Regions from separate parts of the Clostridium tanneri genome, predicted to be linked through region 2. Evidence: riboswitches for the same ligand, from Rfam matches in the RefSeq annotation. Region 2 holds a riboswitch; each other region holds the start of a gene.
What was found. Region 2 has a riboswitch for cyclic di-GMP ahead of P8V03_RS16425 (type II secretion system protein GspG). Riboswitches for the same ligand answer to the same signal wherever they lie in the genome.

Region 1 (4,864 bases), on a different contig from region 2:
ACATTCAAATTAAAAGTAAATACAGGATTATCTACTTTGCTTTTGATTATTAAACTTTCTTTTAAATTATTTGCAATTATTGTGTATTGTAAATCTATATTGGGATACACATTTTGGAATTCTACTGTAGATGAGATGTTTTTTAGAGTTTGTTTATTTAGATTTTCAGTTTCAATGATTTTGTTGCTTTCATCTTGCTGTTGTCTGTATTTAACTTGTTTATCACTGCTTTTGTTTCTAGGTTGATGCTCGTTTTTAGATCTCAACTTTTCTTTACCTTTTACTTTACCATTAGAATTTGAAGCTTTATCAATTCCCCAAGATATTTCATATTTATCTTTTCTAATAGTCACTAATTTCTTATTTTTAACCTTTTTACCAATCTTAATTTTAATGTCATTTTCCCTATTTTCAAATACATCGTTATTTTCTTCGTCTTTACTATCTATTATTGAGTTATCTATATCTTTCCACTGCCCATCACTATAATAGTGAACATTTTCATTATAAATAACTGCTTCAAAGGTTAGATCTTCTTTTAAAAAGTGCTTAACATTCTTTTCTCTTTTTTCTTTAACTTCTCCCACTATTCTTTTCTTTTTTCTTTTAGGATTGATTATTTCAGGTTTTTTAGTTGATTCTGATAGATTAGAATTATTCTGCCTAAGTAGATTAGTCTTTTTATGTTTTCCCATAAAATCCTCCTAAATCAGCACTATTGTATCATCTTATGCTTCTTGAAGGGAATTTGTTACTTTCAATATTAGTTAACTTAGCTCGCTATAATTCTTATTTCTAATATCTTCTTATCCCATTATGTGATAATATTATTCTTACCATTCTATAAAATGGTTATAATATGAATAGATTTATATTTATAAAACATATAAAAACTACATTTTAGGCCTAACTAGAAAAATACCCAAAGGAGAGATAAAATATGAAGAAATTACAATTAACTAAAGTTGACTTAGACAAGGTAAAGGTAGGTACTCCTCAGCCTATAGTTAAGCAGCATATTCATGGTGGAACCTACGTTGGAGATAAGAAAGATGGCAAAATGGAAGGACAGGGAACCTACTATTATAAGGATGGCAGTAAATACGTAGGTCAATGGCACAACAACCAAATGAATGGTCAAGGTACTCTTACCTGGATATCTGGAGAGAAGTATATTGGAGAATGGAAAAATGATGAAAAGCATGGCTATGGAATATATACTTGGCCAGATGGTGAAAAATACATAGGTAACTGGGAAAATGGTGAAAAATCAGGAGAAGGCATTTACATCTGGTCTGATGGCGACACTTATGCAGGAAGCTGGAAAAATGATTTAAGACATGGTGAAGGAGTTCATACCTGGCCAGACGGTGAAAAATACATAGGTCAATGGAAAGATGATAAAAAGGAAGGACAGGGTATGTTTGTCTGCGTTGATGGAGAAGTTATTGTAGGAGAATTTAGCGATGACAGGCTGGTAGAAAAATAAAATAGATTGTCAACTTACTAATAAGGGTAGTTAGGTTTGTGTAAATCACAACCTAACTACCCTTATTTTTACATAATTCATGTTTAATGACATGTATAACACACTTTAGACATAATTTAACAGGTATGTTGAGTTTTATGAAAATTATGGTATAATTAAAACTGTTATTAAAATAGTAGCTTAAACAAATAATAGTTAAACTAAACAAGGCAAACTTATCTAAAGATAAGGACGCAAAGCCATGAGTCTAAAGGATATTTTCCTATGATTGTCAGGTTGCTAGGTTAACGCTGTTTAAAAATCGTATTGCTTAGCATTGCTATTTTTTGTTTTTGCAGCAAGTTATTAGGAGGAGTTACTATGTATAAGAATGTACATATAGTTGGAGTTGGAGCATATCATCCCAACAAACAATTGGATAATCACTATTTTATCGAGCATTTTAAGAAATACCAACTTGAAGATCATGCTGCAGCGCTTATGTCCAAGTTAGGTAGAGAAGTTAGAACACTTGCCGATAATAATGAAACTAGTGTTACTATGGCAGTTAGAGCCTCTAATGAAGCTTTAGTTAATGCAGGATTATCTATATCTGATATTGATATGATTATCTCAGTTTCAGACACCCCTGAATATCTATCACCTTGTTGTGCTCTTTTAATCAAAAATCAGCTTAAAGCAGAGAATGTTTCGTCAGTCTTCGATGTTAACTCTAATTGCATAGGTATGATAACCGGTATGGACATAGCCGCTAGATATCTTAAAACTGACAAAAAATACAAAAGAATATTAGTTGTTGGCTCATTACTAATTAGCAAACTAGCTAGAGAAGATGACATGGTTGCCTTTGGCTGTTCTGCTGACGGCGCAGCTGCATTAGTGCTTGAAGCAAAAGAGGAAGAAGAAGAAAGAGGAATTTTAGGTTCTAGAATGTTTACAGATGATTCCTACTATTGGTCTATAACTATGCCAGGATGCGGTATGTCAAATATTCCCAACAGCTGTATTGATTCTGAAGACAAAAAGATGTTTTGGAAACCCTTTGATTTTAGTTTTCTTTCGGAAAAATGGAGTGAAACAATTATAGAACTTTTACAAGATCATGGATACAAACCAGAGAACGTTAACCATTATTTTATGTCACAATTTTCACGAGTAGATCTTGAGTTAACCTTAGACAAGCTTCATGCCGATATAAGTAAAGCAACCTTCATTGGAAACAAATATGGATATACTGGGTGTACAAGCCCTATTATGGCTTTAGATGACAGATTAAAATATAAAAAATTTGATAGAGATGATATAGTTATATTCTGCTCAGTAGCCTCTGGATATAGTATAGGAACTCTATTGTACAAATGGTAGTAATTTCAAGGAGTTGAATAATAATATGCAAATTGATTCAAACACTATAGTTAAATATCAAGAGCAAACATTAAAATTCGTCATAGTTATCTACTCTATAAGTGCATTAATAGCAGGATCAATGTTTGCTATAATGAAGCTATTAGGTTTATATAATGAAGTTAGTTGGACTTATTTAATCACACTATTTTTTCTAGGTATTCTTGAAATAGTTGTTCTCACTGTTATGTATAAGCAAGCAATTGCAGATAAAAAGCTTAACAATAAAGTCTTTAAAAACTTAAAAATGGTTATACTTGCTGCTTCTTATATAAATTACATATATATGGGTTTCATAATTCCATCTAGAGAACTTTGGGTAACAGTGTTTTATTTTATCATACTAGGTTCCCTATTTTTAGATAATAAGATGAATATAATTTCCATTATATTAAGTGTTATCTCAGAAATTATATTGTTCACTACAAACCCTTATACATTGCCAGATCAGTTCTTTTTAAGAGAGTTGATTCTTAGAATAATCTCTATATTCCTAGTTTCCTTTGCTATTATAGCTTTTACATCTTTTTCATCTAGACTACTAAATTCTATTGAAAAAAGCGAAGAGGAACTAAAGAATAATAACGAAAATATACGTAATTTATTTAATAAAACTGCCGAGTTTGCTAAATGCTTATTAAGCTCAAGTGAAACATTAGCTGCTATAGCTACGGAAGAGAGCAAATCTATGGAGGAAATATCAAACACTACTCAAACAATTTCTGAAGATGCAGATAAGCTGCTAAATAACTCTACTGAAAATACTAGAGTACTCAATGAACTTTTAAACGCAAACGAATCTATCTCAATTAAAGCTAAGGATACTGAAAGTAATTCTACAAATCTCATTCATTTATCTAATCAAAATGAAGAGGCATTAACTGAAACTCTAAATATTATAAGCAGCATAAAAGATAGTGTAGAAAATACCTTTGATGCTACAAAGATACTAGAAGAAAAATCTCAACAAATCGATGATATACTCTTTATAATAAGAGAAATATCTGAACAAACTAATCTTCTTGCGTTAAATGCATCAATTGAGGCCGCAAGAGCAGGCCAGCTTGGAAAAGGTTTTGCAGTTGTTGCAGATGAAATCAGAATTCTTGCTGAAAATACAAGGAATTCCCTAAACGATGTAGCTCTAATTACTAATGAATTTAAAGAAAGAGTTATTCAAGTAGAGCATCTCATGACTGAGAATACTGAAAAGATAAACAATGGAGATGCTATTATAAACAATGCTGTTGACAACATTAGGATTATGCTAACTGGGTTAAAGGATTCTGGAAAAAATATAAAAGAAATAAGTAAGTTAACTAATACTCTTCTATTAGAAACTGAAAATGTTGTTACTTTTAATTGCAATATTTCTGACACCACAAAGGAAGCTATAAATAATTTTAATTTAGTTAGCAAGTCTATAAGCCAAAACCTAGCTGTAAGCGAGGAGTTAACCAGCAGTGCCGAGAGTTTAAAAAATATTGCTGTTGAAATGAATAAATTAATTTCCTAAAATAGTAATTTTGTAAACATACCTCTTGTAATTTTTTAACTCTTATTTTTATCAATAGATAGAAGTGTAAAATATAATTAACCATGAAAAAGTCTCCTGTAATTGACTTTATCCCAAGTCTGACTACAGGAGATTACTTTTATACTTTAAGCTGTAACAGTATAGTTACTTATGTTCAGATAACTGTACTCCGCCCACACCTACATTATCAGCATCATACTCATCAATAAGTACAACAAAAGCTTGTTTAGGTATATTAGTTATATCACTTAATGTTTCTGAAACCCTTTCTATTACTTCCTTTTTCTTTTCCTTAGTAAGTTTTGATATTCCTACTTTTACAACTGGCATAATATCACTCCTTAGTATATTTAGTGCAATAATCACTACACCAATTTATTTTTTCTATCTATTTATGTTGTAGATATTCTTATTTTACCTTATATAAAGGATAT
Region 2 (4,864 bases):
AAATTAGCCCTGCCAGCATTGCTATAAAAAGAGCACTTCCTTTTTTAATCTTATTTACGTTATACATAGGCATAATCCTCTATAACTATTAATTTTTTATTTTCCAAGGTATAAAGTTGTACCTAGTTTTAGTGAATTGTTATCTTGAGGCTTAACTTCAATCTTTATATCTATAAGGTCCTCTGCCTTTTCACTTAAAGTCAGCTTCAAATCATAATTTATTCCTTCTGAGACTTCTCCAGCATACTTTTCATCTATTTTCTTTAAGTTTTTATGGAATACTCCTGTTGAGTAAATATAATCTTCATCCTTGAGAAAGTCCTGTAAATCTGTTAAATCACTTAATGTATTTTTGTTTGCTTTGATTTTCTCTAATTCATTCTGTGCTATTATCAGGGAGTTCAGTTTTTGTTCACTGGTGTTAGATGATTTTATGCCCACATAGGATACATTGGAAAAGATAAGTACAGTGATGCTGATTAAGAGCATAGCTATTATGACTTCTATTAATGTAAATCCTTTTTTCCTGTTCTTAATCATATAACTATGCCCCCTTTTCTATAAAAGTAACTATATAATCATTTTAACGTAAATGACCACATAGTTACTTTATGATATAAGTAAATTGCATTAATCATGCCCTTCCGCCATATTTGAGCCAGCACCTGTACCCCTCTTAACATTTTCAGCATTCTCTACGATAGTCCAAGTAACCCAGCTAGTATTTGATCCCTGCCATTGGATTTTACCCTTTGATGCCCCATCAGTGTTGTCTATTGTTTTATCAAGCATGTCAGCTATTCCTTTAGAATTACTCACTCCATTTAATGATATTTCTAGCACTAAATTATTATTATTGCTACCTATTTTTCTATAATCCAACTGGTAATTAAATTCGCTTTCTTCTCCTCCTGAATTAAATGGGTTTTTAGGCCATCGCTCTAGATAAGGTCCATTCCAACCGTTAACTCCTGTTATACCACTTTCACTCGGTGCTTTTAAGTAAGTTTCCTTATTTGTTTGTCCAGTACCAATTATGCGCGGCCATTGTCCTGTATCTCCATAGTAGTGCAAGGTTGCTGCCTCTACTGCTTTACAGTCTCCAACTAATCTGCTAACTTTGCTCTTTTCAATTGCCTTAAAAGCATTTGGTGCTACAACTGCTGCTAGTATTGCTATTATTGCAATTACTACTAGTAACTCCACTAAGGTAAATCCTTTTTTATGTTTGAATCTCATTAACATAATTCCCTCCAATTTAAACTGTTCTTATTCTTATATTCAAAAATTAGTGCATTTAAATTAATGCACTAATTTTTAACAAATATATTGTTAAGTACTTTAATCCTAAAGCTTTTCCTGTATTTTCTGTTTGGTAACTACATTATTACACTTTAAGATTTAAAACCCGTAATCACTGCCCTTTATTAAAAGCAATAATGCCTCACCATTTTTCTTATACATTTTAATTTTCATAGTTCCTCTCTTAACTCTTGCACTTACTTGGAATCTAAAATTTATTCTTAATTTTATTGTTCAGAAATAACTAAATAAACCGTAGTTGATGATGATCTTACAATACCTGAATCAGCATCCGATGTTCCTCCATCTAGATCAGTTTCTAACTTTTCTATAGCTTTACTGTTTACATCTTCTAATTTTAGTGCTTTTGTGCTGGCAGTTAATCCAAATCCAGTTGCATCCACACCTTCAACGAATTCATAATCTCCGCCCCATGGATTTTTACTCTTCCACTTCTCCATATAAGGACCATTCCAACCTTCTTTGGAGTCATCTTTTACGAATCCATCTTCATCAGCCTCATCACCTGGCCACTTACCAGTATCTGAATAATAGCTCAATGCCGCTGTCTTAACCGCCTTAAAGTCTGACTCCGCTGCCGATACCTTACTCTTTTCAATTGCTTTAAAGGCATTTGGTGCTACCACTGCTGCTAGTATTGCTATTATTGCTATAACTACTAACAATTCTACTAATGTAAAACCTTTTTTTACAGCTTGTTTAATTTTCAATAAAACCCCTTCCTTTCAAAAAAACTATTTATGTAATAAAGATTTTACTACTAAAATCTCTATTTTCTAGTTAACCTCTTGGTAAAATAATTATGGTCAAATATCTTTTATCCATTAGTTATTACTCATTGAAAATTTTACACTATGTTGACATATACAAAATCATAGATGTTAGATATGAATCAAGTTCGCCTTGTTGTGAATTAGTATCAATTCTTAAAGGTAGATTATTACATGTATTGTATTATTATATTCGCAACAACTACTAAAGAAGGCATGTCTATAAAAATAATTACAAAAATCACTATATTTAGGTTAAAATAAACCCCTATATCCATAAACACATTTACGAATATAGGGGTGGTTGCATCACTAACTCCATACATCCAAGATGCCCAAATAAAGCATGTACTTCACAGTTTCCCTTAACTATTTATTTTATTGATTTAATTTTATCACCTCACCTAAATTTATTCAATATAAATTTACCAACATTGTAATATATATCCACAACCATCGCCCTAGTTACAATAAAAAAACGCCACATGCATAAGCACATGACGTTTTAATTATAATCTTAGTACATTCCGCCCATATCCATTCCTGGAGCACCTGGCATTGGTGCAGCATTCTTTTCTGGGATATCAACTACTGCAGCTTCAGTAGTTAAGAATGTTGCAGCTACTGATGCAGCATTTTGAAGTGCTGATCTTGTAACCTTAGTTGGGTCAACGATACCAACCTTTAACATGTTTACATACTTATCATGTAAAGCATCGTATCCCATTCCAACTTCGCTGTTTCTAACTTTATCAATTATTACTGAACCTTCAACACCAGCATTTGTAGCTATCTGTCTTACTGGTTCTTCTAGAGCTTTTCTGATTATGTCTATACCAACTTTGATATCTATAACATCAGAAGTTAACTCAGCAACCTGTGGGATTGCGTTAACGTAAGCTGTTCCACCACCTGCAACTATTCCTTCTTCAACAGCTGCTTTTGTAGCTGCTAGAGCATCTTCTATTCTTAACTTTCTTTCTTTTAATTCAGTTTCAGTTGCAGCACCAACTTTAATTACAGCTACTCCACCTGCTAATTTAGCAAGTCTTTCTTGTAATTTTTCTCTATCAAATTCTGAAGTAGTTTCTTCTATTTGTCTCTTTATTTGAGCTACTCTGTTATGGATTTCGTTCTTGTCGCCTCTTCCATTTACAATTACAGTATTCTCTTTTGAAACTTTAACAGATTCAGCTCTTCCAAGCATTTCTAGAGTAGTTTCTTTTAATTCTCTTCCTAATTCTTCTGAAATTACTTCTCCGCCAGTAAGTATAGCTATGTCTTGAAGCATATCTTTTCTTCTGTCACCGAAGCCTGGAGCTTTTACTGCTACACAAGTAAATGTTCCTCTTAATTTGTTAAGAACTAAAGTAGGTAATGCTTCTCCTTCTACATCTTCAGCAATTATTAATAACTTTCTTCCTTGTTGAACAATCTGCTCAAGTACTGGTAATATATCTTGGATATTTGATATCTTCTTGTCTGTAATTAAGATATACGCATCATCTAATACAGCTTCCATTTTTTCTGTATCAGTTACCATGTATGGACTTACATATCCTCTATCGAACTGCATACCTTCAACTACATCTAATTCAGTTCCCATAGACTTTGATTCTTCAACAGTGATAACACCTTCGTTACCTACCTTTTCCATAGCGTCTGCTATAAGTTTACCAATTTCCTCATCAGCAGCGGATATAGCAGCAACTCTTGCTATGTCTTCTTTTCCTTCAACAGGTCTTGAATTTTTCTTTATTTCTTCTACTGCTTTATCTACAGCCATTCTTATACCTTGTCTTATAAGCATTGGGTTAGTACCAGCTGTAACATTCTTTAAGCCTTCTCTTATAATTGCTTGAGCAAGTAATGTAGCTGTAGTTGTTCCATCTCCTGCTACATCATTTGTTTTAGTAGCAACTTCTTTAACTAATTGTGCTCCCATATTTTCATATGGATCTTCTAATTCTATTTCTCTTGCTATAGTAACACCATCATTTGTTATAAGTGGTGAACCAAATTTCTTATCTAATACAACATTTCTTCCCTTTGGTCCTAATGTAACTTTTACAGTATTAGCTAGTTTATCTACACCAGCTTGCATTGATCTTCTAGCTTCTTCGCTAAATAAAATACTTTTTGCCATAAAAGAGACCCTCCTCGCGATTATATAATCTATTCAATCCTTAAATTCTTAAATGTTTTAAAACTATTCAACTATTGCTAGTATATCATCTTGTCTTAAGATAGTGTATTCTTCACCATCCATCTTTACTTCTGTTCCAGCATACTTGGAGAATAATACTTTATCTCCAACCTTTACTTCCATTTTAATTTCTTTTCCGTCTACTACTCCTCCTGGTCCTACTGCCATAACCTCAGCCTCTTGTGGCTTTTCCTTTGCTGTTCCAGGTAACACTATTCCGCTTTTTGTTGTTTCCTCAGCTTCGATTCTTTTAATAACGACTCTGTCTCCAAGTGGTCTAATTCTCATAGTTAAACCCCTCCTTAAAATTACTTGATAATTTTATTTAAATTCATTTATTAACAATTAGTTGTTAGCACTCACTCCTATCGAGTGCTAATACAATTATTATAATAATGAATTGTATTTACATTTTCAAATGCTAATTTCATAGCTAATAATTTGTTTTAAGTGAATTAGGGCAATTTACCACACTTTAGATATTTTTTTCTCCTTATTTCTAAGAATTACATTAATATACTATTTATTTAGAATTTTTTTACACAAAATCATACTTTTATATTAT
Region 3 (4,864 bases), on a different contig from region 2:
TTATATTACCTTTACATAGTATCTATATTAATTCTCTAGCTAATTTTTCTAATTCATCTAACTTACTTTCATAGTTAACAAAAGTTCCATCATAAGCTTCCTTAACAGTCTTAAAATAGTTTATAAAATCCTGCTGCTTCTTTAAGCTTATATTTAACTTGGAGGCAAGAGTATTTAAAAACTCAATCTCTTTTTTATCAAATTCTCCATCTATTAAAGCAACTCCAAATAACTCAAAATAAATTATATTTTTAGCTCTATCTGAAGAATCAGTTAGCTCTTTAGCTGCTGATTCCAAAGTTAGCTCTTCTATAGATTCATTATCTAGGGATAGCTCTTCTAGGTATTCATCCATTAGTTCCTTTTCATGGCTCGAAAATACTTCATCTACATTAGACAAAGCATGAACTAAATTAATAAAAGCAATTCTCTCTTTTTTATTTAATTCCTTTAAAAACATATAAACTCCCCCTTTAGATTAATATAATTTTATATCATAATTATATTATATAGTTAAATATACCACATATCAACTTAATTTTTGTCATTTTTATAGTTATATTACTCTCTATTTTTCCTCAGAAACTTGAAACTTTTCTATATTTTTTACCATTTCCTCCGTTATATCCGTTAACTGCTCAGCGGCACCTGCTATCTCCTGGGAAGAGGCACTTATCTCCTGAGTAGAAGATGATATTTCTTCTACAGAAGCTGAAATATTTCCTGAAGCACAAGACATACTCATAGTGTCTTCGATTATTCTTTCTTTTTCCCCATTAATAGCAACTATATTATTATGTATATTATTGATTTTAGGAAAAACCTCTTCTATGTAACTGATAACTGTTCTAATACTATCTGTAGAACTGTTAAGCTTTATTACCTGGTCATTGAGCCTGTCATTCATATTGTCTGATGTTTCAGCAATCAATTCCCCTTCATGTAAAACAACTTCAATTAAGGAAGTTATATTCTGTGATGAATTCTTAGATTGTTCTGCCAGCTTCCTTATTTCTTCTGCAACTATTGAGAATCCTCTACCGCTTTCTCCAGCTCTTGCAGCCTCAATAGCTGCATTTAAGGCAAGTAAATTAGTTTGATCTGCAATATCATTTATTATGTTAGTTATTTTGCTAATTTTATTTAAGTTTATAGCAAAGCCTTTTATTTTATCTCTTACATCATCAAAAGATAAATTTACCTCCTTGATTGATTGTTCAAAATTTACTAAATCCTTATTACTATCCTGAGCCTTATTATTTATAATTTCAACTTCAGAATTTAACATTTTCGCTAGTGACAAAATTTCATTAACCTTTGTCCCAAAGTTATCTAGTATAGTATTTATAGTTACCATTTGTTCCTTCTGAACACTTAGGTTTTTTACACCTTCATCAGTAGATTCAGCAACAGCTTCAGAAGCAACTGCCAGTTCTTTTGATACAGCAGATAAGCTTTCTGTCTGCTGCCTTACCCTATTTGAGCTTATTCCTATATCTTCAACAATTTTCTTAATATCCACCCTAACTTTGTTAATATATAAAGCTATATCTTCAAATTCATCTCCACTTTTAATATGCATAGGAGTTGTTAAATCTCCTTCGGACATTTTATCAAGTCCATACTTTATCTTTTCTACACTTAAGGATATCTTCTTTGATAAGCTAAAAACCATTAAGATAGTTAAGCTGCACATAACTAGAACTGTAATTATAAGACTTAGGTTCATGATCTTTTTAGTATATGTGTATAATGATACATCTATGTCTGCCCCCATTATGGCTATAATCTCACCTGAAGAATTTTTAATAGGTGCATATCCAGATATAAGTACACCATCGCTATCTTCTACAGGATTCTTTGAATAAGATACCTTTCCACCAAAGGCCTCTAACATTTCCTCCTCTAAGTTATACTTTTCTCCAATCTGGTCGCTTTCTTTAATATTTGCATCTACTAGCATATAGGCACTGCTATCATCTTTTCCCATAATATATAAAAACTTTATACCTGTATCATTTTTATAGGTTATTAGCGATTCCTTTAGCTCTTTATATTCCTTACTATCCATAGACTTATTTTCAATAAGCCTCCCTACCTTATCTCCATCAACAGAACTCACTGCTTTTTTAGCGTTCTCTGCTACATCCTCCTGTACCTTTGAAAATACATGCTGAAAGGTAAATAAATTAACTGTAAATAGTAAAATCATTGAAAAGATAAATATTAATCCTACCCTTTTTAGAATCTTTAATCCTAGTTTTCCCATACCCCTTATGATGCAGTTGTATACATCAATATTCCCCCCTTTTGAAAAATATATTTACACTAAAAAAGACCTGAATTATAAACAGACAACATCATAACTTCTGTTCAGTAAATACAGGTCGGTTGCACAACTAACTCAAAGCTTTCAAGGTACAAAATTATAGAAAGCTTTTTATTGTTTCCTTATAATTAAATTTAACTAATATAAGTCATAGATATATTATCATATAAAACTGTTACATTCAACATTTTTTGTAACTCTTTAGCTATGTTATATGAAAAAACTAGAAATTAATCCATGTAATTACATAAGATAAAATTTTATTCTCTTCTTATATTTCTAACATTTAGCCCCTTAACATGGTAGAAGTTTAAAATAGTATTTGTCATTTCCTTTGGAGTTTTTTCTGTGCCATCCTCCACCCATTTTTTCAGTGCAAACCACAATCCACCAGCGGAAAAATGATTAAAATAACTATTATTTGATACAAAAACTAAATTTTTAAATTTTTCATCTGTTGCCATAGAATTTAAGTATTTTAAATGTAACTCAAGCAGTATTTGATATACATTGTTATCTACAAGTTTTTTTACAAATTCTCTATTTTCATACCAGTATTCAAAATATGTAATAAGCAGATCATATAATGTTATATCATTTTTAGCTGAAATTGTGTTTATAAAATTATTGTAAAATCCATCAACATAGTATTCTAATATAGCTTCTTTTTTAGCAAAGTTTCTATAAACTGTTTGCCTAGTTAAATCTGCATTTTCCGCAATTTCTTTTAAAGTTATTTCACTATAGGGTTTTTTATCCATTAATTCAATTAATGACTTTACAATGAAACTTTTAGACCTTAAAGTTATAGGATTAACCTTTTCTTTCATTTGATTCATTTGTAACATTTCTCCTTATTTGTGTAACTTATTATATTTAATTGACTTCACACTTTATAGTATTATATTATAAGTATACAAGTGTTACAAGTGTATAACTTGTAACATTTATAACATTTTTTTGAGGTGGATTGTATGCATAAAATAGCTGTAGTAGTTGATAGTACTGCTGTAATTGACAAAGAAATAATTGAAAAAAATAGCAACTTATACTCAATACCATTACGTGTAATAGTTGACGGTAAAGATCTTAGAGACGGCTTAGATATAACTCCAAGTGAATTTTGCAGGAAAATGGAGGAATCCTTGGATCTACCAACTACTTCGCAACCCTCTGCTGGAGAAGTTTTTAAACTTTTAGATGAATTAGTAAAAAAGTACGATCATATTATATACATTACCATTAGCTCTAAGCTAAGTGGTACATTCCAAACAGGACTGTTTGCCAGGGCTCAAATTTCCGAGGATAAAATAACTGTTTTTGACTCCCTATTTACGGCAACTATTCAAAAGCAGATGGCCCTTGAGACTTTGGAGTTAATAAAAGAGGGAGCTAGTATTGAACATATTATTAAAAATCTTGAATACATCAGGTCAAACTCAAGAATACTGTTAGTGGTAGATGATTTAGCACATTTACATCGTACTGGAAGAATATCATTGTCTGCAGCCTCCTTTGGCAGAATGTTAAGTATAAAGCCAATTTTGTCCTTTGAGGAAGGCGAAATATTAGTAAGTCAAAAAGTAAGAACAATGAAAAAAGTATATAACAATTTAATTGAACAAATTAAAAATGAAAAGCTTACAAATAACTCGAAGATTATTCTAGCACATGCAAATGGATATGATTATGCCTTGGATTTAAAGGAAATGTTGATGGATATATATCCTGAACATGAAATTCTCATTGAAGAGCTATCACCTGTAATAAGTGTACATACAGGAACTAGAAGCATCGGTTTGTCCTGGATAAATAAGAGATAGAGTTGAATTTTATTAAAAAGTAGCTTCATGGTTAGCAAATACCATGAAGCTACTTTTATTTCTATTTAATCGCCTATTTTTAGCTATATAAATGATAAATTACTTTTTTCGTTTTTATTACTTTTTATTACTTTTTACCAATTTGTTAGAAATATTTTAATAAAAACTTTCATATTTTTGCAATTTTTGCTAATATATTTATATGACATATTAATGTTGTTAAACATATTGTTTAATTTTGTATTAAGGGGGATAAAATTTTGAACATGTTAGATTCTATGTTAAATATTATTTCAGTTCTTGAAGATATGTTTCAAGATGAAGATGCAATGCTTGTGGTATCAGACTTAGAGAAAATAGTATATTACAAAGCTGGAAAAACTGTAGACGCAGGACATGAGGGATTATCATTGAGACCTGGCGATGGCTTATATGAAGTTGTTCAGTCTAAGAAAACTTTAAGAGTCATCGTTCCAAAAGAACTATTTGGTACCCCATTTAAGGCCATTACCATACCCTTGTTTGATGAAAACAAACAAATAATAGGTGCTGCAGGAGTAGGTTGGGGTTTAGATAGTAGAGTTAAAATATATGAACAACTAAGTAATGTTGTTGATAGCTTGGCAAGTTCCATCGAACAAATATCAACAGGCATTAATGATATAACTACAAATGCACAAAACATAGCCTCCTCGCAGGAAGAAATGGTGTC

Region 1: another riboswitch for cyclic di-GMP. It lies ahead of P8V03_RS06525 (ketoacyl-ACP synthase III); the one in region 2 lies ahead of P8V03_RS16425 (type II secretion system protein GspG).
Region 3: another riboswitch for cyclic di-GMP. It lies ahead of P8V03_RS11390 (methyl-accepting chemotaxis protein); the one in region 2 lies ahead of P8V03_RS16425 (type II secretion system protein GspG).

Annotation. Positions count from the first base shown of each region.
Region 1 is NZ_JARUJP010000006.1:992-5,855, forward strand. It holds partial or broken gene P8V03_RS06515 (DNRLRE domain-containing protein) at 1-695, opposite strand, end outside; gene P8V03_RS06520 (MORN repeat-containing protein) at 941-1,489, shown strand; cyclic di-GMP riboswitch class I at 1,688-1,773, shown strand; gene P8V03_RS06525 (ketoacyl-ACP synthase III) at 1,850-2,854, shown strand; gene P8V03_RS06530 (methyl-accepting chemotaxis protein) at 2,880-4,409, shown strand; gene dmpI (4-oxalocrotonate tautomerase DmpI) at 4,575-4,760, opposite strand.
Region 2 is NZ_JARUJP010000027.1:5,102-9,965, reverse strand. It holds gene P8V03_RS16440 (hypothetical protein) at 1-67, opposite strand, end outside; gene P8V03_RS16435 (type IV pilus modification PilV family protein) at 97-540, opposite strand; gene P8V03_RS16430 (prepilin-type N-terminal cleavage/methylation domain-containing protein) at 631-1,239, opposite strand; gene P8V03_RS16425 (type II secretion system protein GspG) at 1,530-2,033, opposite strand; cyclic di-GMP riboswitch class II at 2,383-2,466, opposite strand; gene groL (chaperonin GroEL) at 2,611-4,239, opposite strand; gene groES (co-chaperone GroES) at 4,303-4,587, opposite strand.
Region 3 is NZ_JARUJP010000012.1:57,802-62,665, reverse strand. It holds gene P8V03_RS11395 (tellurite resistance TerB family protein) at 23-460, opposite strand; gene P8V03_RS11390 (methyl-accepting chemotaxis protein) at 569-2,269, opposite strand; cyclic di-GMP riboswitch class II at 2,378-2,460, opposite strand; gene P8V03_RS11385 (TetR/AcrR family transcriptional regulator) at 2,590-3,168, opposite strand; gene P8V03_RS11380 (DegV family protein) at 3,304-4,152, shown strand; gene P8V03_RS11375 (methyl-accepting chemotaxis protein) at 4,419-4,864, shown strand, end outside.